Regions from separate parts of the Lysinibacillus sp. YS11 genome, predicted to be linked through region 2. Evidence: riboswitches for the same ligand, from Rfam matches in the RefSeq annotation. Region 2 holds a riboswitch; the other holds the start of a gene.
The links. A riboswitch is a leader RNA that binds a small molecule or an ion and turns the genes downstream of it on or off. The one in region 2 is predicted to bind preQ1.
Positions count from the first base shown of each region.

Region 1: it holds a riboswitch for preQ1, as region 2 does, so the genes downstream of both, queF (preQ(1) synthase) here and LBYS11_RS02470 (QueT transporter family protein) in region 2, are expected to answer to the same signal.

Region 1 covers NZ_CP026007.1:4,540,074-4,557,116, forward strand. Annotated here, with positions in the region: gene LBYS11_RS22790 (MFS transporter) at 1-174, shown strand, start outside; gene LBYS11_RS22795 (VUT family protein) at 291-830, opposite strand; gene queE (7-carboxy-7-deazaguanine synthase QueE) at 872-1,600, opposite strand; gene queD (6-carboxytetrahydropterin synthase QueD) at 1,593-2,063, opposite strand; gene queC (7-cyano-7-deazaguanine synthase QueC) at 2,067-2,726, opposite strand; gene queF (preQ(1) synthase) at 2,831-3,331, opposite strand; PreQ1 riboswitch class I at 3,457-3,503, opposite strand; gene LBYS11_RS22820 (S8 family serine peptidase) at 3,813-7,514, shown strand; gene LBYS11_RS22825 (amino acid ABC transporter ATP-binding protein) at 7,714-8,442, opposite strand; gene LBYS11_RS22830 (amino acid ABC transporter permease) at 8,470-9,135, opposite strand; gene LBYS11_RS22835 (transporter substrate-binding domain-containing protein) at 9,167-9,949, opposite strand; gene rlmH (23S rRNA (pseudouridine(1915)-N(3))-methyltransferase RlmH) at 10,181-10,660, opposite strand; gene LBYS11_RS22845 (CxxH/CxxC protein) at 10,751-10,915, opposite strand; gene LBYS11_RS22850 (S1C family serine protease) at 11,161-12,456, opposite strand; gene LBYS11_RS22855 (MBL fold metallo-hydrolase) at 12,623-13,411, opposite strand; gene LBYS11_RS22860 (two-component system regulatory protein YycI) at 13,411-14,235, opposite strand; gene LBYS11_RS22865 (YycH family regulatory protein) at 14,222-15,547, opposite strand; gene walK (cell wall metabolism sensor histidine kinase WalK) at 15,544-17,043, opposite strand, start outside.
Region 2 covers NZ_CP026007.1:526,175-543,217, reverse strand. Annotated here, with positions in the region: gene LBYS11_RS02540 (DUF423 domain-containing protein) at 1-128, opposite strand, end outside; gene LBYS11_RS02535 (YwdI family protein) at 155-421, opposite strand; gene LBYS11_RS02530 (hypothetical protein) at 421-597, opposite strand; gene LBYS11_RS02525 (uracil-DNA glycosylase) at 673-1,350, opposite strand; gene thiD (bifunctional hydroxymethylpyrimidine kinase/phosphomethylpyrimidine kinase) at 1,549-2,355, shown strand; gene LBYS11_RS02515 (acyl-CoA thioesterase) at 2,402-2,950, opposite strand; gene LBYS11_RS02510 (hypothetical protein) at 3,147-3,428, shown strand; gene LBYS11_RS02505 (YojF family protein) at 3,986-4,336, shown strand; gene bshB2 (bacillithiol biosynthesis deacetylase BshB2) at 4,350-5,039, shown strand; gene LBYS11_RS02495 (TerC family protein) at 5,081-5,824, opposite strand; gene ilvA (threonine ammonia-lyase IlvA) at 6,114-7,376, shown strand; gene LBYS11_RS02485 (ABC transporter ATP-binding protein) at 7,939-8,733, opposite strand; gene LBYS11_RS02480 (ABC transporter permease) at 8,726-9,754, opposite strand; gene LBYS11_RS02475 (ABC transporter substrate-binding protein) at 9,842-10,861, opposite strand; PreQ1 riboswitch class I at 11,183-11,227, shown strand; gene LBYS11_RS02470 (QueT transporter family protein) at 11,234-11,716, shown strand; T-box leader at 11,785-11,984, shown strand; gene trpB (tryptophan synthase subunit beta) at 12,042-13,205, shown strand; gene LBYS11_RS02455 (long-chain fatty acid--CoA ligase) at 13,249-14,868, opposite strand; gene LBYS11_RS02450 (L-threonine 3-dehydrogenase) at 15,057-16,010, opposite strand; gene LBYS11_RS02445 (methyl-accepting chemotaxis protein) at 16,361-17,043, opposite strand, start outside.

The DNA of each region.
Region 1 (17,043 bases), 570 kb from region 2:
ATGCCCGTGGCAAGTAACGTAGGCATCGCTTTTGGGTCTGCATTAGGCGGCATTGTATATCATCAAGGAAATTTGATGAATGTCACATGGGTCGGTGGTATAGTTGCCGTCAGTGCAAGTCTACTAACTTTCTTTAGTTATCATTTAGACCTTAAACAAAAGAAAACAGCATAAAAAATGCAAGAGGTACCTTAGAAAGAATATAAATCAAACAGACCCATTCGAATAAAGCGAATGGGCCTGTTTTTAAAAAGCTTACTTGTGATCCGTATCTTCATAATAAGGAATAATTATTCTGGAATAATATATTTTTCTTTCATTGGCCCAACTTTATTTAAAATAATTGCGCCAATCATTTGTATAATCGTCTTCACAATAATTTGCCCCAAAATGGCGGCAGGTACCGCTTCCCATGGCAATATATTGGCACCAAGTGGACTTAAGCCGATTACTACGAAAATTGCAGAATCTAGAAATCCTCCAACAATACCACTGTAGAACACACGCCAAGCCATTGGTAATTTTAATCGAGTATAAATTTCAGTATCAGCCGTTTCAGCGACAACAAATGATAGCGCTGAGGCTACCACAATTAAAAGTGTATCACCTAGTAGGAATGACACCACAGCTGATAAAATTAAAGCTGTAATAATAAATAAATACGTCTTTTTTCTACCATATTTATTTTGTACTAGATCCCGAAAAATAAAGGTTGCCCCAATTAAAAGCGTTCCCATTGGAACAATAAACATACCAAAATGGAATGGTGCAAATGCTGCCGTTACCACATTAGCAATAACAATAGATAATAAATAAAATAATATTCTCAAACTATTACTCCTCAAGTAAATTTAATTTTTGTAAGAGCACCCTACACGCCTCTTTTATTTCCCCACACAAGGGCATGTAACTGTGGCAGTACTTTAACATCTCTTAAATCCTCATCCTTCATTACTCTATCAATCAGTGCACGATATTTATCCAATAAATTCATCATTAATTGTGAATTATCAGTTGCCGTGAGATCATCATTACCGACTTGAAGATAAAAAGGAATCATGGGATATCGATGGTGAATTTGTTTAGCATAATCGTAATCCTCTTGATTAAAAACGACTATTTTGAGGGATACATGGTGATTGCTGTTCCGATCTTTAAGTTTTTCGAAGATATAAGAGAGCACCGAGTAGTCTGTGGTCATTCCAGAACTAGGTGGCTTTGGTGAAATTGTCAGTTCATCAATCTCATACATCCACTTTTGCCACCTACTCCCCTGTGTTTCTACCCCGATTTTTATGTCATTTTCTTTTAAAATGGCAATAAGCTCTGCTAAATTCGGATTGAGTGCAGGATTGCCGCCTGAAATTGTGACAAATGAAAAACCATTGCCCCCTAAACGTTTCAACTCAGACCAAATCTCTTCCGCTGTCATTTGGACAATAAGGTGCTTTCCACTGCCATCCCACGTAAACGATGAATCACACCAAGAACAGGAATAATCGCAGCCCGCAGTTCTTACAAACATTGTCTTCTGGCCAACGACCATACCCTCTCCTTGAATCGTTGGCCCAAAAATCTCGATAACAGGTACTTTACTCAACTTCCATCCACTCCCTTCTAGCTTCTGCATAGCTTGTTGGAGTCTCGTAAAGCCTGATAAACTCTACACGTACACCGTTATATCCTTCATCAAGCAAAGCCTCAGTCAACTTTTCGTAAATCCAAACAACAATATTCTCTGCCGTCGTATTCATGAGTGGAAGCGTTTCATTTAAATAACGGTGATCCAAATGAATCTCTATTTTATGTTTCCATATTTCTTTTATATCGCCGAAATCAATCATCAAACCACGTTCATCTGTGTAGCCACTCAGTCCTAATATAGCTCGATAGGTATGCCCATGTAGATTTTTACATTTCCCTTCATAATGATGTAGATGATGGGCAGCATCGAAGGTAAATTCTTTGCTTATGAGAACACGCTTTGCATGATATTTCAATTGATTTCTTTGAATATCCACATCAATTCTCTGGAGTCTCTCAACGATTTTAAAATCTGACATGCCTTAAGACTCCTTCCTATAACTTAAATACTCATCAAGCCCTTTATTTCGCAATTTACATGCTGGGCATTCACCACATCCATCTGCTATGACACCGTTATAGCAAGTCAACGTTCTTTGTCGTACAAACTCAAGTGCACCAAGCTGATCAGCTAATTCCCATGTTTGTGCCTTATTCAGCCACATCAAGGGTGTATCAACCACAAAGGAGTCATCCATCGATAAATTTAACGTTACATTTAAGGATTTAATAAAGACATCTCGGCAATCCGGATATCCACTAAAATCAGTTTCACAAACACCTGTTACAATATGCTTTGCCCCTACTTGGCTCGCTAAAACGCCCGCAAATGAAAGAAAAAGGAGATTGCGGCCAGGCACAAAAGTCGATGGGAGCTCACCATTTTCTCCGTCCTTCACCTTTATGTCTTGTCGTGTCAATGCATTCGGAGCAAGTTGATTCAGGAGAGACATATCAAGTATGTGATGCTTGATACCAAGCTCCTCTGTTATCACCTTCGCACAGTCAATTTCAAGACGATGCCTTTGACCATAATCGAAAGTTACTGCCTCAATCTCTTCAAAGCGTTCTTTTGCCCAGAACAAACAAGTTGTGCTGTCCTGACCTCCACTAAATACTACAATTGCTTTTTCCTTTTTCATCTATAAAGACTCCCTTATATCGAAAAAACAGCACTCTAAGAAAAAGTGCTGCTTTCTTCTTAGTTTTTTTAAGAGGGTAGCTAAAAACCTCTGTCTTGCTTCATTTATCGATTATCAATTTTTTCTGGGTTAAGATCGTGGTTCATTAAACGATAATTGGCGATTTCTTCGTATTTAGTTCCTGGCTTCCCATAGTTACACCATGGATCAATCGAGATACCCCCACGTGGAGTAAATTTCCCCCAAACCTCTATATATCTTGGATCAAGTAATGCAATTAAATCATTCATAATGATATTCACGCAATCTTCATGGAAATCGCCGTGATTTCTAAAACTGAATAAATACAACTTTAGAGATTTACTTTCAACAATTTTTTTATCTGGGATATATGAAATGTACATCGTTGCAAAATCCGGCTGATTTGTAAGCGGACATAAACTAGTAAACTCTGGGCAATTAAACTTAACAAAATAATCTCGATTAGCATGAAGATTATCCACTGCCTCTAATACCTCAGGTGCATAATCATAGGAATACTTTGTACCTTGATTACCTAATAGGGTCAAATCCTTTAATCCTTCTTCATGACTTCTGCCAGACATAAAAAAACCTCCTTGTAAAATGTTTCCCAACACTTTTCAAGAGAGGCATCACCAATCATTCTATTTAAAACATAAGTAAACAGATAAAAAAAGCCACGTCCGATATGGACATGGCATATTGTCATGTTTCCATAGTTTTTTATAGAGGGTATCAGCTATGAACCTCTCCCGTTCTAGTCCGGGCATTCTTTTCTACAATATCGTACAAAAAATAATACAGGACGTCAAATGGATTTTTTATAAAACTCTTAAATGATAAAAAGTATGAATCACTGTAAGTCAATACTCATTTGAAAGTTCTACTTTTTTATTAAATTACTAGGAAAATAGAATTAATCCATTTTTAACAAAGTAATACTAATTATCAATATTTTGAGATTTTTCAATATTCCGATATTCGAATTATCTCACCTGTGATAAATTGGAAATATCACACTAAACTGAAAAGTGTGATAATTAAGAGCGGAGGGAGAAATGAGATTTGAAAAAGTTTAAGTTTACGAAGTTTTTAAGTAGTATGATAGCTTTCGTTATGGTGCTTTTTCTATTGGTTCCATTATCGAGTGCTAATGCTGAAGATTCGAAGCCATTCAAGCAGGATAGCCAAAGTGAAAGTATACTTCAATTAAAGGCGGCTATCGCTGAACAGCTAAGCTTGTCTAAAGATGGTCCAACTCTTCACGAAAGCTTACAAAATGTATCAGGCAATCAAGAAGTTGCAGTCATCGTACATTTATCTGAAAAGCCTGTGGCACTAGAGCAAGGAATGAGCCAATTGAAAGGCCAAATGTTCTCTAATGCGCGAGCAAATGAAGTTCGATCAAATGTAAAATCTCAACAAGCACAAGTTAAGAAAGAATTAGCTACTAAAAATGTTCAAATGACTCAAGGCTACACATTTGATACTGTTTTAAACGGTTTTGCAGCAACTGTGAAAGCAAATGATCTCCCAAAGCTGCTTTCAATAGAAGGAATAACATTAATTGAACCTGATGCAATTGTTTACGCATCTGAAGATAATACAATGAAATCATCAGAACTGATTAAGGAAGATCAATTAGAGGCTCAAATGAATACAAGTATTTCTTTCCTCGGCATCGAACAGCTTTGGAATGAAGGAATTGAAGGACAAGGTATAAAGGTAGCAGTATTAGATACTGGTATTGACGCAGATCACCCTGAGTTCGCTGGAATTTACAAAGGTGGGAAAAACTTCATTCCAAATTCATCAACTTACACAAAGCCTCGGGCAGATGACGATGCATCGGAAACCTTGCCTTCTGAGCGTCCTGCTGGAACACCTGAATTTAATGAAAAGGGAAGCTCGTTCTATACTTCTCACGGTACCCATGTTGCTGGAACCATTGCAGCAATTGGAGCTAACAATTTCGGCATTAAAGGAATTGCTCCCAAAGTAGACCTTTATGCTTACCGTGTTCTTGGTGCATATGGAAGTGGGGCTACATCTGGTATTGTTAAAGCAATTGAAACGGCTGTAACAGAAAAAATGGACATAATCAACCTTTCTCTTGGTGGGGGGGCTAACTCTGAAACGGACGCTGGTTCATTTGCTATTAATAATGCAATGATGGCTGGAACAATCGGAGTAATTGCAACAGGGAACTCCGGCCCAAATCGAGGAACAATGGGCACGCCTGCAACCGCTCGTTTAGGAATTGCTGTGGGTAACACAACAAATCCAGAAACAATGTATAACGGTGAAGTGAATGTTACAGTTGGTGACTACAACTTAACAAAACAGCTCCCATTAATGGGCACAACTTTTGGAAGGGATTTAGCAACACAGCTTCAAGGAGAATTTGACCTAGTTGCTATTCCTGGAAACGGAGAAGTAAAAGACTATGAGGGAATCGATGTAGAAGGTAAAGTGGCATTAATCTCTCGTGGCAGTATCGCATTTGTTGATAAAATTGCGAATGCAAAGGCAAATGGAGCAGTCGCCACAATTATTCATAACTTTGCTGGTGGAACAAATGCACCTAATATTTCAGGTACATTCCTGGGTGATTCCTTTGCTTTTCTACCAACATTTGATATGTCCCAAACGGATGGCAATGCAATTCGTGCTGCATTAGCCGGTGGAACTGGAAAAGTTAGCTTTAGTCAATTTACTTCCACAAAGACACTGGGGGATGAAGTAAACGATTCAAGCTCCCGTGGACCATCTACGCCAAACTTTGATATTAAACCAGATGTAAGTGCACCTGGAACAAACATTATGTCAACGATTCCAATGTATAAAAAGGATTTCCCTAATGCAGATTACGCAGAGGCATATGATCGTAAAACAGGAACCTCTATGGCAACACCGCATATTACAGGTATTGTTGCATTACTTAAACAAGCAAATCCTGATTGGAATGCGTTCGACATAAAAGTGGCGCTTTCTAATACAGCAAAGGTTTTAGATAAAACAAAATACGATGTGTTCTCTCAAGGTGCAGGTCGTGTAAATGCTTATGCTGCAGCACATCCAGAAATTCTTGCCTATGCATTGGATAGTGCAATTTTAGATGGAACAGGAGCTGTTTCAGAAAACTTAAAAGGGACAGTTACTTTTGGTCCACAATCACTTAAAGACCAGGATATTTCCGTAACGAAACAAGTTTTAGTAAAAGATATAAAGGGGAACGGCGGTAATTATAATGTATCAATTGATGTGACAAAATCATTTGGTGATGCAACTGTTACAGTCGACCAGCCAACATTTAATCTAGTTGGTGAGCAAGTGTTAAATCTTACATTAACGGCTTCACAAGCTACAGCTCCAAACGGCTCGGAAATACTGGGGTATATTCACATCAGCGGTGGTGCTACAGAAATTTCATTGCCATTCGCAGCTGACTTTGGAAGCGAGGCAGTAACTGAAATTAAAGATTTAAAGATTACAGAAACAGACCTCTCCTTTAATGGAGATGGCGCGAAAGATTCAGCTGTACTTTCATTTACATTAACTGGCGATGTAACAACTAACTATATCGAGCTATGGGATATTATGAATCCTCAAGGTGGAGAATATGGTGATGGCTACATCGGTTATCTACATGCAGGTACTGCGCTAGGAAAAGGCTCTTATACGCTGAATATCGCTGGGCAATACAAACCATGGGGAACAGAACCTGCCACAACAATTCCAGATGGTCTCTATACTATTGACTTTACTGGTCTTGCGGCATCAGGGGTAGTTTCCGATTATGTTGGACCAATTATCGTGAAAACAACTAAACCAGAAATTACTGGTTCAGTAGCTGAAGGTGTCACTACAGGAAAGGTAACAGATAAGTATATCGACTACAATGAAGAGTTATATTTATATGGTTTAAACTACAATTTAAATGATAAATTAAAAGCTTCCTATATTGCTACTGTGAATGGCGAAATACAAGCGCCAGTTCCTTTTGAATTAAATCAAGACGGTAGCTTCACATTCCCAGTAACATCAGAAACTAATGCTGTATCAGTAAAAATTGAAGACGCTGCAGGGAATGTTGGTGAAGCACTAATATATGAAAAAGATGTAGTTGAACCAAAAGTAACACTTTCTGTCAATCCAACTGAGCTAGACCTAACAGCTGGGGAATCTGCACAACTTACGGTAACAGAGACATCTACTCCTCCAGAAGGTGAAGCAACAGAGGAAGATGTAACTTCAAAAGCAACTTATGTTGTGGGAGATGAAAATGTTGCAACAATAGCAAATGGATTAGTAACTGCTGTAGGTGAGGGCACGACTACGATTACTATTTCATATGGTGATCATGAAGTTACGGTAAATGTTACAGTAAAAGCACCTGTTGTAGAAACACCAATCATAACACTAGAAATTGACCAAGCTCAGGTTGAAACTAGAATAGGTAAAGAGGTTATGGTTAAGATTACTGAAGTAACTACTTTTGAGGGTAGAACAACAGAAAAAGATGTTACTACGCTTGCAACCTACGAAGTAGCAAATGATAAAATAGCTACTGTAAAAGCAGGGGCTGTAAAAGGTAAAGGTCAAGGTACTACGACAATTACAGCAACGTATGGTGACCACACATTAACATTTGATGTATTGGTTGAAAAGCCGGGCAATGGTAATGGTAACGGCAATGGCAACGGCAACGGCAATGGCAATGGCAATGGTAATGGTAATAATGAAGTTACCGAAGTTGAGTTATAATTAAATAAGTACGGTTCCAGCAAAAAGAGAAATTGCGCTTTGCAATTTCTCCTTTTGCTATTTAAATTTCACTTACTCATGATAAGGTTGGCTGTAACGAGTCTATGTACAGTTTTTCTGTACAAGCTTTATCTAGTAATCGAATATTTAATGCAAAACCATAAGAGATCCTAACATTACTGTTCAGAACCTTTTAGTTTTATTTAAGCATTGTTGCAGTTAAAAATTCTCGTGTTCTCTCCTCTTTTGGATGATTGAAAAATTGTTCAGGTGTGCCGCGTTCAATAATTCTCCCATCATGCATATAGACAATCCAATCAGCTACCTCTTTTGCGAATCCCATTTCATGGGTTACAACAACCATAGTCATTCCTTCTTCAGCCAAATCTTTCATGGTTGTTAAAACCTCTCCCACAAGCTCAGGATCGAGTGCCGATGTTGGCTCATCAAAAAGCATAATGTCTGGTTCCATCGCAAGTGCTCTAGCAATCGCCACCCGTTGCTTTTGCCCCCCTGATAGTTTACTAGGATAGACATCCGACTTATCCTCCAAACCTACTTTTTTCAGTAATTGTTTTGCTTTGATGATAGCTTTTTCTTTGTCTACACCCTTTACCATAACAGGTGCTTCAATAATATTTTCTAAAACCGTTTTATGTGGGAATAAGTTAAAATTTTGAAACACCATCCCAACCTTTTCTCTAATCTTGTTAAGATCATCTGTCCGTGGATTGACTTCATTTCCCTCAATTATAATATTGCCATTATCTTTTCTTTCTAAAAAGTTCAAGCAGCGAAGGAGGGTGCTTTTCCCTGACCCACTCGATCCTATTAGACAAACAACATCGCTCTCATAGACTGTCATGTCGATATTTTTCAATACATGTAAGTCTCCAAACGATTTATTCAATTGACTTATTTTAATCATTTCCTTAGTTTCCAATTTTTTCAGCTCCTATCTGTCGCTTACTGCTAATTTTAATTCAGTTCGGTTCACTACAAATGTCATCAACGCTACCAACAATAAATAGTAGACTGCTACAATGAGTAAGTAGGTCATTTCATCGAAATTATTCGACCCAAGTGTTGTCGCCACATTAAACAGCTCATTCATGGAGATAAATGCGGCTAACGAAGAATCTTTTAAACTGATGATAAATTGATTGCCTAAAGGCGGCAATGCTCTACGGAATGCCTGTGGGAGAATAATCCTTCTTAATGTCAGTGTCTTTGTCATTCCCAAAGAGCGTCCTGCTTCAAATTGGCCATTATCGACTGACTGAATTGCTCCCCGAAGGATTTCAGAAATATAAGCTCCATTATGTAGCGCTAGAGCAAGGGAAGCAGCCCAAAAATCAGGGAGAAGGAAAATCCCGCTAATTCCGAAGTAGAGGATAAATATTTGAACAATCAGTGGTGTTCCTCGAACCAAATAGACATATATATCTGAAATAAGTTCTAAAATTTTTATATTAGAAATTTTTAATAAGGCAAAGACTAGTCCGATGATGATTCCCAGTAAGATAGAAACCACCGTCAGCTCTAATGTTAAAAGCATAGCTTTAAAGAATACACCTTTTGTTTCCATTAGTATTTGAAAAAAATGTGAAAAACTTGGCAAAGTACTACTTCCTTTCTTTTATAGCATTGGTTTATTCTGATTTTTTGGTAATGTCCTCACCAAAATATTTGATACTGATTTGAGTCAATGTTCCATTTTCCCGAAGTTGTTCCAAAGATTCATTAACTCGCTTCACTAGCTTTGGATTATCCTGAGGCAACACAATCGCTTGTTCACTGCGATTAATTAATTGTTGTCCTTTAATCTTAAAACCTTCCTTTTCAGCAGTTTTTCCTGTAACAAAATCTGTAATTACTGCATCATGACGCCCACTGCTTAATGCCTTTAATGCCGTAATATCGCTGTCATATGTTTTGATGTTGTCTGTATACTTGGAAGCTGTATCGGCATATGTTGATCCTTTTGCAACAGCTACTTCCTTTCCCTCTAAATCTTCAACAGTCCTAATTTTACTATCCGGTCTGGTGAAAATTTTCGGTCCTGAATAATAATAGGGGGTAGAGAAAGAAACATGTTTACTCCGCTGCGGGTTAATCGTGTGACTTGCAACGGCTGCATCCGCTCTTCCCGTTTTCACCCCTTCAACAATCCCTTTGAACTTGATTCGTTTCTGAACCGGCTCAAGGCCCATTTCCTTTGCAATCGCTTCACCAACCTCAATATCAAAGCCCGACATTGTAAGATCGTCATTTATATAACTAAATGGCTTAAATTCACCAGAAGTAGCAAAAACAAATTGATTTTTATTGATCAGTTCAGATCCATCTTCAAGCTTCTGCTTCTCTCCACAACCAGACAACATGCAGGCTACGATTGTACTTAAGACCAATAAAAACTTTTTACTCAACAACATGTTGGCTATAACTCCTTTCTCTTTCGATTATTCCTACAATCCTTTCTTGCTATATAACTTGCTTATGATAGTTAATACCCAATCTACTTCCGATAAAACTAAAAAGTATCAGGCACTATTAATAGTGCCTGATACTTTTTCTACAAATTTCGCATTATATAATTATCTTTCAGGTATTCTCTTTCCTCTAAAATGTAGCTTTTTAGATGTATAGAACTAAGAAAAACGCACTTACTTATGATACGGTTCACCCTTCATAATCCTAAAACTACGATAAATCTGCTCGACTAGCACAAGCTTCATGAGCTGGTGAGGAAGTGTCATCTTACCAAAAGATTGCTGCTCATCTGCACGCTTTAACACATCTTCATGTAGACCGAGGGAGCCACCGATGACGAAGGCGATTTTGCTTTTGCCGTAGGTCATGAGGGATTCGATGTCGGCAGCCATTTGTTCGGAGGTTTTCATTTTGCCGTTGATGGCTAGGGCAATTACATAGGCATCTGGACTGATTTTCGTTAGGATGCGTTCGCCCTCTTTTTTCTTGACGATATCCATTTCAGCTTCACTTAGTTGTTCAGGTGCCTTTTCGTCTGGCACTTCAACCAAATCCATTTTTGCATAGCCGCCAAGACGTTTTACGTACTCATCGATCCCCATTTTTAAGTACTTTTCTTTTAGCTTGCCGACTGATACAATCGTTATATTCACACGTTATCCACCTTTACAATTCATTTACAAACAAATTATCCACAAAAGTTATCAACATATCCACAAGCACTCTCTATATATTGTGTAAAGTTATTTACTTGATACAATATATTCTGCTGCCTGTTCACAGTAGCTACACTTTGTGGATAACTTTTTATCCTCTTCGATTTTATCCATAATTGGGAACACTTTTTGCTCTGCTACAAACATGTCTAAAGCGTGATCTATATGGCTTTCACAGCTGTACTTTTCCATTTTTTGATGTCTCCTTATTTTCCGAAATTTCCACAAACTTATTCACAAATCAGTCTATGTTATCCACAATCTATTGTAACAAAGTAATAGCATGTATGGAAGAAGTGCCTTTTACTCCCGATTTGCTGTGCGGAATTAGTATTCACAATTTTCTAGTTATCCACAATATTTCATAAAAGTATTTTCTCCATCCTCATAAAAAAAGCGATGGAGATTGATTAGATCTCCATCGCTTTTCATCTTCTTTACAATGTATTACCATTTGTTAATGTTAGTGATAGATCGACTAATTTACCTTGACGGTACACTTTTAATGTTAGTTTATCACCAATTTTTTTGTCATTATATAAATGTTTGCGTAAATCAATAGTTGTTTCAATTTTTTGACCATCCATCTCTACAATAACATCGTATTGTTGAACCCCTGCTTTTGAAGCTGGTGAGTTATTCATGACATCTGTTACAACAACACCTGTTGTCACCTCTGCAGGTAATTTTAATGTTTGTTGTTGATAGAATGATGGCACATCTGTTAAATCTGCAAGTGAAACTCCCATTGTTGGACGTTTCATTTCTCCATTTTTCTCTAATTCCTCGATAATTGGAATAGCTGAATTAATTGGAATAGAGAACCCTAAACCTTCCACTGAGGATTCAGCAATTTTCATGGAGTTAATTCCTACTAATTCTCCAGCTAAGTTCACAAGTGCTCCACCACTATTCCCTGGGTTAATCGCAGCATCTGTTTGCAATACTTCTTGTTGCCAATCTTCTGTGCCATCACCATTTAAGTCTACCGGTACAGAACGGTCTTTACCAGAAACAACACCAGTTGTAACAGAACCATAGAAGTCTAAACCAAGTGGGTTACCAATGGCAATCACTGTTTCGCCTTGTTTTAATACATCCGAATTCCCGAATGTCGCAACTGTTTTAACATTTTTAGAGTTAATAGAAATAACTGCAAGGTCCGTCCAAACATCGTGACCCACTAATTGAGCTGGTTCTTTTGTTCCGTCTGGCATTGTGACCTCTAACTGCTTTGCCCCTTCAATAACATGGTTATTTGTGATGATAAAGGCTTTGTCACCTTCAATTTTATAAACGACACCTGAACCGCTTCCCGCTTCTTTTGTTGTCGTTGATGGTGGGCTCCAAAAACCTCCGCTTGTGACTTCTTGAATATTTGTGATACCAACAACTGCTTGTGAGGCTTTATCAACTGCAGTTGTCACATCTGTCGTTACTTCTGTAGCTACCTGATTAATTGTTGTGTTATTTTTTCCTGTATTACTTGTTGTTGTTCCAGGCATTTGATTGACAAGTCCCGGTAGCATAAGCCACACAAGTAAAGCACCTATAATGACACCGACCAGACCACTAAAGAAATAGCCGCCTTTACCTCCTCCACCTTTCTTTTTCATGCGCTTAGTCTGCATTTCTTGCTCCTCGCGCTCTAGTCTTTCTTGAAGAGGTGATTTTGGTACTTCATCATTTTTAAGGAAATCACTGTTTTTATCATCATCTTGGAAATAGCTCATGTTCGTCATCCTTTCCTTTGAGTGCTATCTAATTAGTTGTTACCCTAATCTTACGATTCAAACATTAAAATCAGATGAAAAACAAATAAAATAGGCATAAAAAAAGCTGCTCAATGCATTTTTTTATGCGTTGAACAGCTTCAAATTTTGTCTAAATAGCCTATGATTAAACCGTCACCAATTTTGTTGGTTCTTCTGCATCCGTATCAAATAGATGAACATGCTCACCAACAAGGATGCCACAAGATTGTAAGGTTTGTGCGACACTCATACGTGCTAGCTCTTTCATATTATTATCTTTACTTAAATGTGAAAGATAAATATTGGTCGTCTTATCAAATACAACCTCACTCATTGCAATTGCTGCATCCTCATTAGACACATGTCCTACATCACTTAAAATACGACGTTTAATAGACCAAGGATAGCGTCCCATTTGCAGCATATTGACATCATGATTACTTTCAAAGACAAAAGAATCAGCGCCTCGAATAATTCCTTTCATACGATCACTGACATAGCCTGTATCTGTAATAATAACAAGCTTGCGATCATTTTCATGAAAAGTATAGAACATTGGATCTGCTGCATCGTGTGAAACAGCAAAGGATTCAACAGCTAAAGAACCAAAATGCTTCACTGTATCCATTTCAAATTCAAAACGTTGCTCTACAGGAATGTCCCCAATAAGCCCATCCATTGCCTGCCACGTTTTGGCGTTTGCGTAAATTGGTACATTATATTTCCGTGCCAGTACACCAATTCCTTTAATATGATCACTATGCTCATGTGTAACAAAGATACCACTGAGCTGCTTCATATTACGGTCGATTTTTGTAAATAACTGCTCCATCTTTTTCCCACTAAGACCCGCATCAACGATAAAAGCATGATCGTCATTCTCTACATAAATCGAATTCCCTGTACTGCCACTTGCTAAAACACTAAATCGCATTATTCAACTCCCCAGTCTTCTTCTTCGCTCTCTTGCTTGTCCTCCTGGATTTCGATGACTTTACCTTCTACTGCATTCACAAAGTACTCCTCTTTTGTCCCATCAGATAATTTCACTTGAACTTCCCATGTTGGCACCAATACCTGAGTACGTGTCAATTTAACAAGCGTTGAGTAACCTAGTTTCATTTGTGTAATGCGAGAATCTGGCTTGAGCGGTCCCTTTGCATACAAAGTTTGAATAATTTGAAGTGGAGGAATAACTGTTTCCTGCTGTTCCATTTCTTCAATATTATCAATCATTGTTTGCTCATACATTGTTACTTCGTTATTAGCATTCCATTTTATTTTTAATGAACCACTATAATAGAACATTCGATTGTTTGTCTTTTGGAAAAAAATTGCGACTCGTTCTTCGCGGTCTATTTTCCATAAAGCATAAGATGCACCTTCAATGATGTTTGCTAGGACAAAATCTGTAAAGCTTGCGTCATCACTTACATTACGTAATTTAACAGGCCTCATAAAGATAACACGAGCCTTTGTATTATTATCATCCTTAAATTTAACTTGCTGGTTACTATTATTAAATTCGGCTGGTGTGAATTTATGCACTTGAGCTGTCATATACGAAGCAGATTCAATATTATTTGGTAACGTGCCATACGTAATATTATCATCCTTTAAACGAGCTTCTATTGTTCTTTCACCTGGTACCTCAATATCTTTTGCTTCATTATAGCGATTGACATAAAGTGAATACAAGAAGATGTTCAGTATTAAAAAAACGAATATAAAAATAGATTTTGTTCTATTCCAATCCATTTTTAACACCTCCTAATACTTCAGGAGTCAGTTTAGTCCATGTACCATTACGAATAACAAACCAACAAGGTTCAAATATAAATATATTCTGTTCTTGATTTTGTGTTAAATAATAGCCTAAGACGATTTCATCGATATCAGACAGAGGAATACTGTTAGCGCTTTTTAATCTCTCTGCGATTTCCGCACCTGATGCTAACTCTTTGATTTCTTTCTCCAATGATATATCCATATCCAATGAGAAGTATGGGCGCTTATAATGGAAAATTCGACTATCTCCCCAAATCGTTGTCATTCGTGTAATGACATGATTGCTATAGACAGGGAAACCTTGCAAATACATTTGATAATCTATTTGATTTTTATTGGTATTGGATGAAGCATAGCGGAAATCTGCGGTAAATCCTCCATGCTCATTAATAAATTCAAAGCTATCCTTTAAAAGCTTGGATGGCTCGACTCTAATACTACTTTCTGCAGCAGGATAAACATAGTTTAATGATTTAAGATTTGTTTCTAAGGTCATTAACGACATACCATCTGTATATTTTTCAGAGGATGCACTTTCCACATTCCGCTGCACAATATTTGGATCTGGGAATAATACATTTTTAAATAGTTCTGGCGTAATATCCTCAATAAAATACGTATATTTTACAGATTCAATATTACTGTTCGCCAAATAAAGAGACGTATAGCCTTCTCTTTCTACTTCTTTAAAAACCTCATATTTTTTGGCAGGCTCTATGACTTCCTGTATAAATTGATTCATGTTTGGCACACTGACATGTGAGCGGAATAATGATTGGTTATTACCACTAATGTAATACAACATCAATTCTTTGCTATTGTAATTACTCCAATCTATAATCATACGATTGAACGTTGTTTCTGGTAATTCCTTATCAGTGAACTGAAAGGTTGTGTTAAAAGCTGAAAATGGAATCTCTCCTGTAAAAAATATTGTCATTCGATGATCAGCGCCAATAATTTGATTCACATAGTTTGCAGAAAGATTATTGTTTACAGGCACCAAATCTAAAACATTCCAGCCTTTAAATACTTTCATCATGTCTTTCATAGCTGCATTAGAAACTGTGCCTGTAAACTCTTCTTCAGAACGGAAAATAGCCTTGTATGGTCGAATAATATCCTCCATATCCTTTTGCGGCTTAATTAAAATTTCCTCTCCCTCTGTTTTTTCAATATATTTATAATCAGGTGTATAGGTCCAAATTAAAAAAGTTAAAATCACACTCAGCATAACAAGTAGAAATAATACAACAGATTTAACTGGCTCTATATATTTCATTCCCACTCACCTGCCTCACCAAATTCATCTGCATCATATGGTAATGTGAAGAAAATTGTTGTACCCTGTCCTTCTTCACTTTCAGCCCAAATCTTACCGCCGTGTGCTTCAATCATTTCCCGCGCAATAGCTAGTCCCAAGCCTGTTCCTCCCATAGAACGAGCGCGTGCACGATCCACACGATAGAAGCGATCAAAAATACGGCCAACATTTTCTTTAGGAATGCCCATGCCATCATCTGAAATCATGACTTTCAACATGTCATCCTGTCCCGTAAAGCCAAAGCGAATATTGCCACCATCTGGAGAATATTTAATAGCATTGGAAATGATATTATCAATAACTTGTGTGATTTTATCCGTATCAATTTCTACATAAAAGGAGGTTTCAGGGAATAATCGTTCAAAATGTACCTTGTCAGACTTAGACATTTCAAATCGGTCTATAATGCGGTTAAAGAATGAATTAAATAAGACAATATCTTTATTCAACTCGTAATCTGAACTATCCATTCTTGATAACTGCAGTAAATCATTTACTAGACGAATCATACGCTCTGTTTCGGTTTGTGTCACATTTAAAAACGTAGGAGCAATATTTTCATCTTTCCATGCACCATCTGCAAGTGCCTCTAAATAACTACGCATTGTTGTTAATGGCGTTCTTAACTCATGTGATACATTCGAGACGAATTCCCGACGATCCATTTCAATCTTTTCTTGCTCTGTTATATCGTGCAAAACAGTAATCAGACCATTAATAAAGCCTGTTTCTTTTTGAATAACAGAGAAATTAGCACGAAGTATATAGGGAGCATCTGCTGTACTAAAGTTTAAATTCACGGCATCATTCATATGAATTAAGTCTTCAAAACTATATTCCTGATCAATCCCCAATACAGAGGCGATAGGACGCCCTAATGTAATATCTCTTGAAATATGCAGTAATTCCAATGCAGGGTCATTGATGAGAATAATACGTCCCTTACGATCTGTTGCAATTACACCATCTGTCATATTACTCAGAACTGAATCTAGCTTTCGACGTTCAGCTTCTGTGGTCGATTGTGCTTCCTGCAAACGGTTGGTTAGATGATTAAAGGTGATGGCTAGCTGGCCGATTTCATCTGTACCATATACACGTACCTTTCGAGAATAGTTCCCCTTCGCCATTGCCTGAGCCTGCTTTCGCATATCAGCAATAGGCTGTGTAATCGTTCTTGCCACAAGAATACCTAAGAAGATGGTAATGACCAAGGACATTGCCGTACCACCAAGGAAAATCTGATTAATATCATTCATTTGTTCAAAAACGGATTCAATATTGGCTTCAATATAGAGTACACCAATGATTTCATCATCTGGTCCTGCACCCGCACGAATGGGATTCGCTAAAACCCACACACGATTTCTCGTCTTATTGTCCAGCTTAATAATATCAAACAGTGTTTCGGCAGATATCGCTCGACGTACAAGGTCAGTATTAGAGCGCTGACC
Region 2 (17,043 bases):
TGAACAGCCGTTTCCCAAATACCTTGACTATATTCATCTAAAATTTCCTTTAAAGCATGTGCACCAAATGCACCGAATGCTACTGCTAATAGGCCATGAAGAGCACCTGTCACGATAAATCTTTTCATTTTCGTTACCCTACCTTTAAAATGGATTAAAAATCAAAAATGGAATCGCCATTGGCTCCATCTTCTTCAATCTTTGCTGTATATAAAGTGGATGGTTTTGACTCTGATACAAGCATTTGCGGTACATGCTTATGAGGAGTGATAGATGGTGCATCACTTGAAGAATCTAACACCACATCACATAATGCTCGAATGGCTGTAAGTGCCTCACGAATTTGCTGATCATTTCCCGCATTTTTTGCGTAAGATAATTGTTTTTCAAGTTGCTGTATAACGGCCTGATAAGAAATCATTACATTCTCCCACTTTCTACTTTTGGTACGAATTTTAAACAATCTACACCCGAGGATTGCTTCACAACAACGGATGGTATTTGCTTTGTTTTAAAGCCATAAGCTGCACATGCTCGTGGGTTTTGAGGGTCCCAGGTTACTTTAAAAAATTGACACTTAAAACAATTCACCTTCATCAATGTCCCTCACTTTCTTCTATATTAAATGTAACATGATTGCTAAAGCGTATAAAGCAAACGATTTGTGCCAATCTATTCTAAACACCAATCAATCGGCTGCTTGCCCCACTCCACTAATTGTTGATTAATCTTTGAATAAGGTTTACTACCAAAGAATCCTCGATAAGCACTTAATGGACTTGGGTGCGGCGCTTCGAGTATGACATGTGGTGTTTTATATTTTCGGATTAATTGCTTTTTGCGTTGCGCTGGTTTGCCCCACAATACAAAAATTAGTGGTTCTTCCCTTGCAGCTAATAGATCGATAACAGCATCGGTAAATTGCTCCCACCCTTGTTCTTTATGGGAATTCGCTTGTCCTGCTCGAACTGTAAGCACCGTATTTAATAGCATAACACCCTGTTCAGCCCACTTTGTTAGCGTTCCATTTTGAGGAATTGGACAGCCTAAATCATCCTGTAGCTCTTGAAACATATTCCGTAAGCTAGGAGGATGTGGAATACCTGGTTTAACAGAAAAGCTTAGCCCATGCGCTTGATTAGGCCCATGATAAGGGTCTTGTCCCAAAATAACAACCTTCACATCATGATATGCTGTTGTATAGAATGCGTTCATCACATCATTGATTGGTGGATAAATAGTTTGTGTCGAATATTCATTTGCGACAAATTGACGTAGTTTTTGATAATATGGTTTTTCTAATTCTTCTTTGAGTACTTCTTGCCAATCATTCGGGAATACTTGTTTCATCGTTCATTAAGCCCCTTTCTCTTCTTACAACGGTACAAAAAATTAAAGATGAATTCAAGCATCAGTTGAAACTGACCATATAAAAATATAGTATTCTGGCTATTTTTATAGAATCAGAATCGGACTATACTAGATGTTAATTTTATAACTCTTAACGATAAAGGAGATCCTTTACATGACTCTAAAAAAACATTAACAATTGCTGGTTCAGATACATCAGGCGGTGCAGGAATGCAAGCTGACCTTAAAACATTCCAAGAGCACGGTACATATGGGATGGTGGCATTAACAGTTGTCGTAACAATGGACCCTAACGGCTGGACACATAACGTCACACCTTTGCCAACTGATTTACTACAAAAACAAATTGACACAGCACTTTCCACAGGAATTGATGCCATTAAGACAGGAATGCTCTCAACAGAAGAAATTATTCGTATTGCTGGAAAGGCTATTGCAAATTCAGGGACTACAAATGTGGTCATCGATCCTGTTATGGTATGTAAAGGTGACGATGAAGTACTGAATCCAGGTAACACAGATGCCATGATTCAGCATCTTTTACCACTAGCAGCGGTAACAACACCAAACCTGTTTGAAGCTGGACAATTAGCTGGCACAGGTACACCAAAAAACATTGACGACATGAAGATTGCTGCTCGTAAAATCCATGAACTAGGAGCTAAAGCTGTTGTCATAAAAGGTGGAAAAGCCCTAGCTACTGAAAAAGCAATAGACTTATTCTTTGATGGTGAAACATTCTACTTATTAGAATCTGAAAAAGTTGCATCTACAAATAACCACGGTGCAGGCTGTACTTTTGCTGCCTCTGTCACAGCGAATCTTGCGAATGGACTTACTATTAAAGATTCTGTCATTGAAGCAAAAGAGTTTGTATCGGCAGCTATTGCACATGGCTGGGCGCTAAATGAATATGTAGGTCCTGTCATGCATGGAGCGAAATCACGCTTTGGTGCTCCACACGTAACAGTAACAGAAATATAAGGATGAAAGGGATGTCTCAAAGTCATTTGAGACATCCCTCTTTTTTTTACATATAATTCTCCATCATTTCTAGCCGATAATCCCATGGATCATTCATAGATATAAATTGCGCTAATGCTTTACTTTCCTTTTTACGTTCAGCACGGGCCTTCGCTCGTTCTGAAGCTGTTTCATGCAATTTTGTCTCTTCTACTGTTTCAGGTATTACTCGTGGGACCAGTGCTGGTTTGTTATTTTCATCCAATGCCACGAAAGTTAATAATGCAGTCGCTGCCACCTTTCTCTCCCCAGTTTTCAAGTTTTCAGAAATGACTTTAACAAAAACCTCCATAGAAGACCTTCCCGTCCAAGTTACATAGGATTCGAAATAAACCGAATCTGTTGGGCGAATGGGATGTAGGAAATCGACTGAATCAGTTGAGGCTGTAACACAATCTTTTCTGCTATGCTTTGCAGCTGAAATGGAAGCAACTTGATCAATATCGCTCATCAATCGTCCGCCAAATAATGTATTATGATTATTTACATCGTTTGGAAATACACGACTTGTACGCATCACTCTTGATTCCTTACAATATTTAAAGTCCTTATTCACTCTAATTCCCCCTCTAAACGTCTTGTTTATTCCTACTATAATGCTATATTTAAATGGAAAAATCAATGTAATTATTAGAAAATTACAAATACTAAACAATTATTTAATGATGAGTATTTATCCGATAAAGATTAAAATTGGACAAGATACGTTAATGCCTCATACCCCATATATTAGCTGTATGGGAGGGGAAAAAATGAAAAAAAACAAGGTAGAAGACTTAACGGAAGAATCAGGTTTACTAGCTGGAGAAATCACCTCTTCAAAAGTTGAAGTAATTGCCTCCATCATATTAACACTTGGTTACTCATTATCCACCCTTGCCACAATATTGGCTCTGCAGGAGGAGGAAGAATTGGCACAAGCCAAAACTACTGAAACCCAAGATCAAAATCTTTATATGAAGCAAATGTTTAAACAATTACAAAATGTTAATAATCGTTTAGATACAATAGAACGAAAGCTCAATCGATACTAACAAATACATAGCCTACATTAATTTTCAATAAAAAACCGCGACTCTCCGTCATAAAGAGAGTCGCGGTTTTTATTATACTATGATAATGAGCTTCATTTTTCTTCCCTTTTTCACAGCTACCTTGCATAACCTGTTCAAGGAACGTCATCTATTGTACCAAGATAGAATTCATTATTTCTGAAATAATACTACCTTCAACAGGTGGAGCTGTCTACACACACAAATTAGGAAGAAGTCATGGTTGCAATATCTTTTCAGATGTGAAAACGGATACAATGCGAAACGACACAGTTTGTACATATTTATTTTCACACTCCCTATATTGATACATTACAATAATTTTTTCAAGAATATTGCTTAAGAACTTGTCATAGGTTTAGAGATGATGATTTATTTCTCTGGATGCTAGGATTCATTTTCACACTCTCAAAAATTTGGACAAAATGGCGCTAAGGTTTGTAAATATAAATCATCAATTTTTTTATCAAAGCAATCAATTTCCCTTTGCGAATTTTTTTACTATACTTAAAGGAGAAATGATCGAGAGGAGTGTTAAGATGCAAGAAGTACAAGTAGAGACGTTGCAAAAATTGCTGAATTCTTTCGCCAACAAAGACGTTTATATTCATCTTGAGACGACAAACGGATCTTATGCAGCACACTATGATGAACAGTTTTTTAATGCAGGTGCTTTTATTCGCAATGCTAAAATTAACTATGAGCTTGCTAAGGTTGTAGATAATGCACCTCATCGTGTGGGTTTAAAATTACCTCATGGCTGGGTTTATGCTCAAGGCATTACACATTTTGAATTAGATGATTTAGGCCGTTTATTAATGGCTGGACTAGACTACTCTGGAAAATTGGCGATTGCGCTTGAAATTAGTGAAACGCCATTTACTTACTAAGGGGGACGACTATTTGAATTTACAACCACAACGTCATATTTTAATTGTGTACCCTCACCCAGATGATGAGGCTTTCTCAGTTGCGGGGACCATCGCCTACTATACAAAGAAAATGAATACACCTGTTACATATGCCTGTTTAACATTAGGCGAAATGGGACGTAATTTAGGTAATCCACCCTTTGCTACACGCGAGTCTTTACCTGAAATCCGTCGTAAGGAATTGGTTACAGCGGCAGAGGCGATGGGTATTCAAGATTTACGCATGCTTGGTCTACGTGATAAAACAATTGAATTTGAAGATGATGAGAAAATGGTAAAATTAATGGAAGGGCTAATCGAAGAACTAATGCCTTCTTTAATTTTCACATTTTTACCTGGCTTTGCTGTCCACCCAGACCATGAAGCAACAGCACGTGCTGTAATTGAAGCTGTACGTCGTATGCCAAAGGCTGCTCGTCCACAAATATTCGGTTGTGCCTTCGCCAATGATACGATTGAAAAAAATGGTGAACCACATGTGGTCTATGATATTCGGGAAATGCGAATGGACAAATTAAAAGCATTACAAGCCCATGCGTCTCAGACTGGTTGGATGATGCAGGAGACTGAAAAACGTATTGATGACGGCGAACCAATGAGCGAGAGCTGGCTTAATGTTGAAAAGTTCTATATTGTTGACCCAGATAAATATGTAAAATAAATAAAGTACTGTTCTCATTTTTGGAGAACAGTACTTTTTAATTAGGCAGCTCTTACTCTCTTCATCATATGCACAATGATTGTGATGGAAAAAGCAATCACTAAGAAAAGGAAGAATAAATAATGAGGGATGTGGATATTAAAAACACTTACTAACATTTTTAAGCCGATGACACCTATAATTATGAAGGCTGTTGCTTCAAGTTCTGGTATTTTTTCAATGATGATTAAAAATACACCTGCAATCGTCCTCATCATTAATATTCCTAACATCCCTCCAATTAAAAGCACCCAGACCTGATCTGATATCGCAAACGCAGCAAAGATTGAATCAATTGAAAAAGCAATATCCATTAGCTCAACAGAAATGACAGTTGCCCAAAACGTGCCGAAAAGACGCACCATCCATCCTGACCTCTTTACCTCTTTTACACTATCCTCATTCCCTATGTGAAGGAAATGAGCTACACAAAGCCAACCTAAATACAAAGCACCTAATACTTTAATAAACCAAAATTCTACTAGATAAACACCTATGCCAATAAATAAAAATCTAAAAAAATAGGCACCTAGCATACCATACATTAATGCCCGTTTTCGCTGTTTATCTGGTAAATGTTTCACTAGTACCGCTAATACCAGTGCATTATCTGCCGACAGCAAACCTTCTATAATAATTAATGAGGATATTAGTCCCCAGGAGACAGGGTCCATTAGTACTTCTTGCCACATCGCCAAATCAAAAAACTTCCAATATGTTGATAAAATTCCTTGAATGATTTCCACTACATACCCTCCTACTTGTCCTAAGCTAATCTAGTATATGCTTGACCATTTTTGTTATGAGAGTAGTATTTTTTAGAATTGAAACAACAGATTTTCTCCCCTTAAATTGAGCTAATTCTAGGTCTGAGACATTGCTTCTTTATAAAATAATTAGCTATATCAAGATAAAACGCTTACATCATAAAATAGACACGGAAAATTTAGAATTTACTAAAAATTAATCACAAAAAGCAAATAAAGTGTGCTATCATAGATAAATGTTTTAAACGTATAACGGAGGATGAATACTATGGAAGTTGCTGATACTAGAACCGTGCAAGTGGAGAATGTCCTGATTGCACATCATTTTTTAAAAGATGTAGTTGTGCACACACCACTACAAAAAAACGACTATTTATCCGAGAAATACGGAGCTAATATTTATATTAAACGCGAAGATTTACAGCATGTACGCTCATTCAAGCTTCGTGGTGCCTATTATAAAATTAAAAAAATCGAGGATGAAGCGCGCGATGCTGGGGTTGTCTGTGCAAGTGCAGGCAATCATGCACAAGGTGTAGCTTATGCCTGTGCCCAATTAAAAATTCAAGCAAGCATTTTTATGCCACAAACAACACCGAAGCAAAAAATAGACCAAGTACGTATGTTTGGACGTGAATATGTGGAAATTATTTTAGCAGGAGATACATTCGATGATTCTGCTGAAAGCGCGTTGAGCTATTGTGAAGAGCATGGTAAAATCTTCATTCATCCATTTGATGATTTTGATGTCATTGCTGGTCAAGGAACGGTAGCGGTAGAAATTATGAATGATATGGAGGAGCCAATCGACTACGTATTCGGAAGTATTGGCGGTGGTGGCTTAATGTCAGGCGTGTCTGCCTACATTAAAAATCTCTCTCCAGCTAGTAAAATTATTGGTGTGGAGCCTGCTGGTGCTGGTAGTATGAAGGCTGCCTTTGCTGAAGGTGGCGCAGTTGCTCTTGATTGGATTGATAAATTCGTTGATGGTGCTGCAGTAAAATGCGTCGGTCATCATACTTATGATGTTTGCCGTCGCTATTTAGATGATATTGTTCTTGTACCTGAAGGCAAGGTATGTACGACCATTCTAGATCTATATAATAAACATGCGATTATCGCTGAGCCTGCAGGAGCATTATCAGTGGCAGCTCTTGATTTTTATAAAGAAGAAATTAAAGGTAAGTCAGTCGTTGTCATCATCAGTGGTGGGAATAATGACATTGGACGAATGCAGGAGATTAAAGAAAAATCACTTATACACGAAGGCTTACTTTACTACTTCATCGTCAGCTTCCCTCAGCGTGCCGGGGCATTACGTCAATTCCTCACTAGTGTACTTGGACCAAACGATGACATTACTACCTTTGAATATACCAAGAAAAATAATAAAGAAAGTGGCCCTGCACTAGTCGGCATTGAGTTAGGTGATCGTGCTGAATATGAAGGACTACTTGCCCGAATGGATGAATTCGGCTTCAAATACAAAGAAGTAAACAACGATATTCAACTATTTGGCTTACTCGTTTAAAATGAAGAGCCTCACTTCTCTGAAAGTGAGGCTTTTTTATGCGATAAAATTTATTGATCGTTTAATTTCCCTAAATAAAAATTATTAAAACTAGTTGATGTTGAAAAAACAATATCGTCTGCGGAAAGAGACATTCTGGCAAGGCGAGAGATTGATATCTGTTCCGCCAGCGTCCAGGTGGCGTCTGATGAGCCGCTACACTCACTTACGTTCGCCCTAGGGTCTCATCTGTGACGCTAAATTCCTAGGAGTGAGGCTGGCTCCACTCCAATCAACCATCTTGAAAATATGTCTTTTTCATTTTCTTTTATACTAGCAGTAGAGACCAATGCGGAAAAACGATGTGTGACAACGCCCCTCCATAAAGAGTAGTGAGGACCTTTGCTAAATTAATGTGCTGGATTGGAAGGCTACTAGACTCCCATAAGATAGATCGGCATCCCCCACACGTGAAATTAGGGAACCTGCAACGGTCATTCATTTACACCATTCATAAAAACACTATTGATGAAATTTTTTACACTATGAAAAACACCCATACAAGTGTATGAGCGTTTCGATATTAACCTAATAGAGCACGGTCTGAATTCATTTTTTCCCCACGAATACGTTCAAACTCGGACATTAAATCAGGGATTGTTAATTCATGTTTGCGATCTTCACCAACTTCTAAAATGATTTGGCCTTTATCCATCATAATAAGACGATTCCCTAAATCTAATGCTTGCTGCATATTGTGCGTTACCATTAATGTCGTTAAATTATCTTTTTCCACTAAGTACTTCGTAATACGGGTAATTAACTCTGCACGTGATGGATCAAGTGCAGCCGTATGCTCATCCAGCAATAAAATAGATGGCTTTGTGAAGGTAGCCATTAAGAGCGACAAAGCTTGACGTTCCCCACCTGAAAGTAAACCTACCTTAGCAGAAAGACGATTCTCAAGATTCAAACCAAGCATCTCTAGCGATTCTTTAAAAAATTCCCGACGCTTTTTGTCCACACCATTGCGTAGTCCTCTATGCTTATTTCGAGAGTATGCTAATGCTAGATTTTCTTCAATTGTCATCGTAGGTGCAGTTCCTGCCATTGGGTCCTGGAAGACACGCCCAATGTATTGAGAGCGTTTATATTCAGGCAAACTTGTCACATCATTACCATCAATCAATACTGTACCGAAATCGGGTGTTAAAGCACCTGAAATCATATTCATCATCGTTGATTTACCTGCACCATTACTACCTATAATTGTCACAAAATCACCGGGCTTTAAATGTAGGTTTATCTCCGCAAGTGCAATCTTCTCATCAGGTGTTCCTTCATTAAATACCTTATTAATACCATGTAATTTAAGCAAGGCCATTACCTCCCTGCTCTACTTTTTTTACTTGTGAAAGTTCTGCAGCACGTTTAGCTTTACGTTTACGTTCTTTACTCTTATTAATAAATTGCGGTAAGATCAGCGCCAAAATAACGATAATCGCTGTAATTAATTTCATGTCTCCTGAATCAAGGAAATCTACACGTAATGCTAAAGCTAATATAATACGATAAATGATGGCTCCTGCAATAACTGCAAACGTTGTACGGATAATAGTTTTAGTCCCAAAAATAGCTTCACCAATAATAACGGATGCGAGACCGATCACAATCATACCAATCCCCATACTAACATCAGAGAACTTCGAGTATTGTGCGATTAAAGCTCCAGAAAATGCGACAAGCGCATTGGAAAGACCTAGCCCCAAAATGATAAGTGTGTCTGTATTTGCAGAGAAGCTGCGAATCATTTGTTTATTATCACCAGTTGCTCGAATAGCTAGCCCAACCTCTGTCTTTAAGAACCAGTCTGCTATTAACTTAATTAAAATCGTGATGATTAATACAACAATCAGCACACTCCATGTACCTGGTACATGCTGAAAGCCTATGCTTTTTAATAGGTTATTGATAGCATCATCGATCCCTAAATTACTCCAAAAAGATTGAAACTTTGAAAAGATTGTTTCAGAGTTTAATAGTGGAATATTCGGGCGACCTATCGTATTTTCTGCAGTTAACCCCATGATACGTAGATTAATCGAGTATAAAGCAATCATCATTAAAATTCCTGATAATAACGGATTAATCTTTCCTTTCGTGTGAAGAATTCCTGTCATACATCCAGCAATAAATCCAGCAACAATTGCCACTAAAGTCGCTAAGATTGGGTGGTAGCCAAGCAAAACCATTGTTGCTGCAGTTGCCGCCCCTGTTACAAAGCTTCCATCAACCGTTAAATCCGGAAAATCTAACACCCGAAATGTTAAATATACACCAAGTGCCATAATTGCATAGATGATTCCTTGCTCCACTGCGCCAAATAATGCTAAAAACATCGTTGAATCATCTCCTAAATCTCTTTATTATTTATATCACTTGTAAAATGAAGATAAAGCGGGGATAGTGCACCCCGCTTCGTTTTACTATTCTAGAATTTCGGCACCCCAAGAATCTTTAATTTCGATGCCTAAATCATCTGCAACTTTTTTATTGATTAATAATTTCAGATTTTGTGGGTATTGTGCTGGTGTATCGGCAGGTGTCGCTTCACCTTTTAAAATTTTCACAGCCATTTGACCTGCTTCATAGCCGATATCGAAATATTCAAAACCATAAGCTGCTAAACCGCCACGTGCTACAGAATCTAGTTCTCCTACAATTAATGGTAATTTATTCGTATTGGCAACATCAATTACCGATTCTAATGCAGAAACAACTGTGTTATCAGTAATAATATAGAAAGCGTCTACTTTACCAATTAGAGACTCTGTCGCTTGTTTTACATCCGCTGAAGTGGATGCTGATGCTTCTACCACCGCTAAAACTTGTTCGTCCATAACCTTTTTCACTTCTGAAACTTGTGCAACTGAGTTTTGCTCACCCGCATTGTAGACCATCCCTACTTTTTTCGCACCAAGTTCTTTTAGGAATGCTACAGTTTTAGAAATCGTTTCTGGATGTAAATCGATTGTGCCTGTAATATTTTTCCCTGGCTTCTCCATTGAGTCAATTAGCTGTGCACCAACAGCATCTGTAACAGATGTAAAAATAATTGGAATATCACTTGTTGCTGTTGCAGCGGCTTGTGCAGAAGGTGTAGAGTTTGCAAAAATTAAATCTACGTTTGCACTTACTAGATTGTTAGCAATCGTTGTGTTAAGGCTATTATCTCCCTGTGCAATTTGTGGATCGTAGTCAACTTTTAAGCCAGCATCTTCAATTGCTTTTTTAAAGCCTTCCGTTGCTGCGTTTAACGATGGATGCTCAACAATTTGAGTAATCCCGATTTTATATGTTTTATCGTCTGCATTTCCGCTCTCACTTGCATTGTTTTTTTCATTTCCTTTTGAATCTGCTGTACCTGAGCCACCGCTACCACAAGCAGCAAGAAGCAACACTAATCCAAAAAGAAGGAATGACAACTTCTTTACATTGCTTTTCACAAATAATCCCCCCGATTATATTCTCGAATATCTATCGCACTTTATCCAAACAAAGTGTGAATGTATCGCTATATTATCGTTATTATCGAGCTCCGTCAACAACATTATGAATGTTCTGACTTTTAAAAGTGACAAAATATTTTAGTTTTTCATTTAATTTGGCGCTTTAAACCGCTAAACTACGCTGTTTTAGTTAATCGATTTCTTTTTTCAACATAGTAAAAAATATTTATGACAATTTTGCGACGATAGGACATTATAAACAAAGTCTGACATTTGACTTCTACTAGATATCTATAATAGAATATTTACTTGTGTGAAAGCACCGTGGTTCGTAACCATCCCACGAAAAAAAACTAAGGAGAAATGAATATGAAGATAAAATTTTTAGCAGCAAGTGGTATCATTGCGGCTCTATATATAGCTGTAACCATGCTTGTTGCCCCATTTGTTTTTACAGAGGTACAGTTCCGAGTATCTGAGATGTTTAACCATTTAGTGGCCTTTAATCCACGCTTTGCCGTAGGGATTATTATTGGTGTATTGATCTCTAATCTCTTTTCACCACTTGGCATTTACGATTTAGTTTTTGGTGTAGGTCATTCAATGATTACACTTGGCCTGTTTATTTTAATCTGTAAATTTGTCAAAAATATTTGGGCACGTTTAATTATTAATACATTGCTCTTTACATGTACTATGTTTATCATTGCCTTTGAGCTGAACTTGGCTTTAGAGTTGCCATTTTTCTGGACTTGGCTAACAGTCGCGGCGGGTGAATTTGTTGTATTAGCTGTAGGTGCACCGATTATGTATGTTTTAAACAAACGCCTTCACTTTAAAAATTTGATTTAACTGACGGATCTTTTTAGATTCGTCTTTTTTCTTGACACTATTCTGAAAATACTCTACAATTCTTTCTAATAAATGCAAGGAAGAAGAGTAGTAGCAAGCATTGTTACTTTTAGAGAGCTGGTGGTTGGTGCAAACCAGTAGTACAGACTTGTGAATGGACTTCAGAGCAGCCTTATCAAATGTAAGGCCGTTTCGCTCCCCGTTACCGGAGCAGGAAAGCGCGCAAAAATTGCGAATGAAGGTGGCACCACGGTTACTCGTCCTTTTTATGAGGGATTGGAGTGGCTTTTTTTTGGAAAAATTAGCATAGAGGAGTCGAGTTAAGATGAGTACAGTAGTAGAAAAAAAGGGATATTTCGGTGAATTTGGTGGAAGCTTTGTTCCAAAGGAGCTTCAAAATGTTTTAAATAGACTAGATGAGAATTTTCAAAAGTATAAAGAGGATGATGATTTTAAGCAAGAATTAGATTACTATTTCCGTGAATATGTCGGTCGTAAATCCCCTCTTTATTTTGCAGAGAATTTAACAAAGCAATTAGGTGGCGCAAAAATTTATTTAAAACGTGAAGACCTTAACCACACAGGCTCCCATAAAATCAATAATGTATTAGGACAAATTTTACTAGCTAAACGTATGGGAGCAAATCGCGTGATTGCCGAAACAGGGGCAGGTCAACATGGTGTAGCAACAGCTACAGCGTGTGCCATGTTTGGAATGGATTGCACGATTTATATGGGCTTGGAAGATACAAAACGTCAGGCATTGAACGTATTTCGTATGGAACTTCTCGGAGCGAAAGTTGTAGCTGTCGATAAAGGGCAAGGACGCTTAAAGGATGCAGTAGATGAGGCATTCGCTGACTTAGTAGAAAACTATGAAACAACCTTCTATTTATTAGGCTCAGCAGTTGGACCACACCCCTTCCCATCAATGGTTAAACATTTTCAAACAGTGATTAGCCGCGAAAGTCGTGAACAGATTTTAGAAAAGGAAGGAAAGCTGCCGACAGCTGTTCTTGCCTGTGTAGGAGGTGGTAGTAATGCCATTGGGGCATTTGCTGATTATATTGCAGACGAAGATGTTCGTCTTATTGGAATAGAGCCAGACAAAGCTGCTACCTTGAACGAAGGAACACCAGGAGAGCTACACGGCTTCAAATGTTTAGTACTTCAGGACGCAGAAGGCAACCCACTCCCTACCTATTCAATAGCAGCTGGTTTAGATTATCCAGGTGCGGGGCCTGAGCATAGCCATTTGAAAACAATTGGTCGTGCTGAATATGTGACCGTGACAAATGAAGAAGTTTTAGATGCCTTCCAAGTACTTTCTAAGGTTGAAGGTATTATTCCTGCTCTTGAAAGCTCACATGCAGTCGCACATGCTCTAAAATTAGCACCAACTTTATCATCTGAGGAAAGCATTATTATTAATATCTCTGGTCGTGGCGATAAAGACGTTGAACAAGTCTTCCACATGCTAACTAAATAACTCAAAAAAGAGCGACTTCCATTTACGGAAATCGCTCTTTTACCTATACCAATGATTTAGGATAAATTTCTGCTACATTATCTCGCAGCTTCGCTTTCAGGAATTTTCCGACAGATGTCTTTGGAATTTCTTCTAGAAAGACGACTGCATCTGGTACCCACCACTTGGCAAATTGATATTCTAAAAAAGCAAGAAGCTCTGGTTCAGTTACTGATTGTCCCTCTTTCAATACAACACAAGCTAATGGACGCTCCTGCCATTTAGCATGGGGCATGGCAATGACAGCCGCTTCTAAAACGGCATCATGAGTCATCAGCGCATTTTCCAAATCAACAGAGGAAATCCATTCCCCACCTGATTTAATAAGATCCTTCGTACGGTCAGTAATTTTAATAAAGCCATCTGCTGTTCGTACAGCAATATCACCAGTATATAACCAACCATCTCGATAGGCATCTGCTGTTCGCTCATCACGATAGTATTCGTTGGAAATCCATGGGCCTTTTAAACGTAATTCCCCCATTGTTTCGCCATCCCAAGGTACCTCACCCGCCTCATTAATAATACTAGATTCGATACCTGCCATTGTCATCCCTTGCATCGCTCGAGCTTCAATACGTTTTTCAATCGGCCAATCTTCCATCCATGACATATAATTAGACAATGCCACGATTGGTGTAGTTTCCGTCATGCCATAGACAACAATATAAGGAATCCCATATTTTTCTTCAAATGTCCGAATGAGTCGAGTTGGTGAAGCCGATCCACCACAGCATATCGCTCTTAAAGAACTAATATCTCGTTCTTTCTTTTCCTGCTCCTGTAGGGCACCTATCCAAATGGTTGGAACACCAGCAGTTAATGTAACCTTTTCTTGTTCGATTAAATCCATTATTAATGCTGAAGTAAATTGCGGACCTGGTAGAACTTGTGTAGCACCCACATTGACACTAGCAAAAGGCAAGCCCCATGCATTTGCATGAAACATGGGTACAATCGGCATCACGACATCTCTTTCCGCAATTCCCATAGAGTCAGACATACTCAGCATGATACTGTGTAGTACTAAACCCCGATGGGAATAGACAACCCCCTTTGGATTCCCTGTTGTGGCGCTTGTATAGCACATACCAGCAGGTGCTTCTTCATCAATATCCTCTGGAAATTGAAATTCTTCATCAGCAGTAGCTAATATGTCCTCATAGGATAAAACATTTTGTAATGTAGTCTTTGGCAAAGCTGGTTCATCCGTCATAATGATATAATGTTTCACTGTCTCAAGTTTTGGCGCAATATTTTCAATGATCGGTAATAAATCTACATCGACCATTAAAATCTCATCTTCTGCATGATTAATAATATAGATCAAATGCTCTTCTGATAAACGAATATTTACCATGTGTAAGATTGCCCCTGAGCAAGGCACAGCAAAATAAGCTTCTAAATGTCGATGCTGATTCCACGCAAAGGAGCCGACTTTTGTTCCTCTTGTCATCCCAAGCTTCGTAAGGGCATCTGCTAAACGACGCGTTCTTTTTGCCCACTGCCCATATGTTAAACGATGTATTTTGTGTGGGCTTGTCCGTGAAATAATTGATTTTCTTGCAAAATAGCTCTCTGCTCGTTTAAAAAAACTAGTTAAAACTAATGGTGCTTGCATCATAAAACCCATCATCCCTTCATTTGTGAATTTCCCCTTGTGAAATTATCATAGCATCAATTTAACTGAATACTATTAATATTCCGAATATTATTATATTTTAATTTCATAATTTAATCTATATATTCCAATAATTTTCTTTTATATATAAAAAAACGGATGAAGTCTAGTCTTCACCCGTTGCCTATCTATTATGAAATTGCTTTTTTATGCAGTTTAATTTTCAATTTTTCTAACATATCTACCGTCATTTTAGCTAAATCATATTCTGCTTTGAAGCCCCACTCTTTTTGAGCCGCTTCAATATTTAAAGAGTTTGGCCAGCTATCTGCAATGGCTTGACGAACAGGATCTACCTGATAGCTCATTGTGAAATTTGGTAAGTGTTTCTTGATTTCAGCCGCGATTTGCGAAGGTTCGAAGCTCATGGCTGTAATATTAAAAGCATTGCGATGAACAAGCTTACTACCGTCTGCTTCCATTAAATCTACAATAGCTTGTAAGGCATCTGGCATGTACATCATATCCATAAATGTACCTTCCTGAATATACGATGTATATTTGCCTTGTTCGATGGCTTCATAGAAAATTTCTACAGCATAATCTGTTGTACCACCACCTGGAGGTGTTACATAAGAAATTAGCCCCGGGAAGCGTACTCCGCGTGTATCAACACCAAAACGATTAAAGTAATAATCGCATAATAACTCACCCGCTACCTTATTTACCCCATACATAGTTGTTGGTCTTTGCAAAGTATCCTGTGGTGTATCTTCCTTAGGTGTAGACGGACCAAACGCACCAATTGAGCTTGGCGTGAAAAATTGCATATTTAACTCACGTGAAACTTCTAACGCATTCATTAATCCACCCATATTTAAATTCCAAGCTAACAATGGATTTCTCTCTGCTGTAGCTGATAATAATGCTGCTAAATGCATCATCGTATCTGCACCGAAGTCCTTTGCTAAATCATGCATTCTTTGTCCATCTGTCACGTCCAATATTTCAAATGGGCCCTTAGTATGTTCAAGCTTTCTAATGTCTGTAGCAAGTATATTGTCCTCTCCATAAATACCACGAAGTTTTTCTACTAGCTCAGAACCAATTTGACCAAGTGCTCCAGTAACAATAATCTTTTTCATTTCCCAAAACCTCCACATGTGAACAATTGTACTTTCTGAAAGTACAAAAATACATTAATAAACATTGATTTAATAACACTTTCAATGAAATTCATTATAATGTGTTCGTTTTGAAAATACAACAATTATATTAATAATATTCCTTACAAAGAACATACAATCCCTTATTCACAGTATATGAGAACAAGAAAAATATTGTGCTACAAAAATATACAAAACACATTTGTACATCTCAAAAACACAAATCATTTACACTTTCATAAGCTAGTTTTGTAACCATGCAAAAAAGAATCTTCTTTGCTATTTTTTGCAAAGAAGACCCTTTTTGAATATTATTCTTTAATATTAAATTATATCGAAAAACGTTTGACAGCTATTTGCAAAACTTTTGATACTTTGCGCAATTCCTTAATATAATTATGGAACTGTTGCTGAGCTTTTAATTGATCAGCTGTTAACGTAGCAACATGCTTAGTAGACACGGCATTCGTATCGGATAAGGCTGTCAGCATACCCGCATCCTCACTTACCTTCTGCGTGTGATTAGCAATCTCTTGAACCGTAGCAGATACTTCCATAATATATGGCTTAATAGTATGTACTTTTTCTAAAATTTGATCAAAACTTGACGCAGTTTGTCCTGTAACAGCTACACCTTTTTCAGTCGCTACTAAAACCCCTTCCATCATTTGTACCGCATAACTCGAATCTAGATGGATGTTTTGTACAATGGATGTAATCGTTTGTGTCGATTGAACAGTTTGCTCTGCAAGCTTACGAACCTCATTAGCCACTACTGCAAAGCCTTTACCATGCTCTCCTGCTCTAGCGGCTTCAATGGAAGCGTTTAAAGCCAGTAAATTAGTTTGCGCTGTTATTCTTTCTATTACTTCAATCATTTGATCAATCGATGCAGCCCGCTCTACTAAATTAAAGATAGCTGTATTAGATTTTTCAACCGCCTGCTTAATAGCTTGCATTTGTGTTAAATTAGCCTGTACAATTTCAGTTCCACTTTCTGCATCTCTGGCCG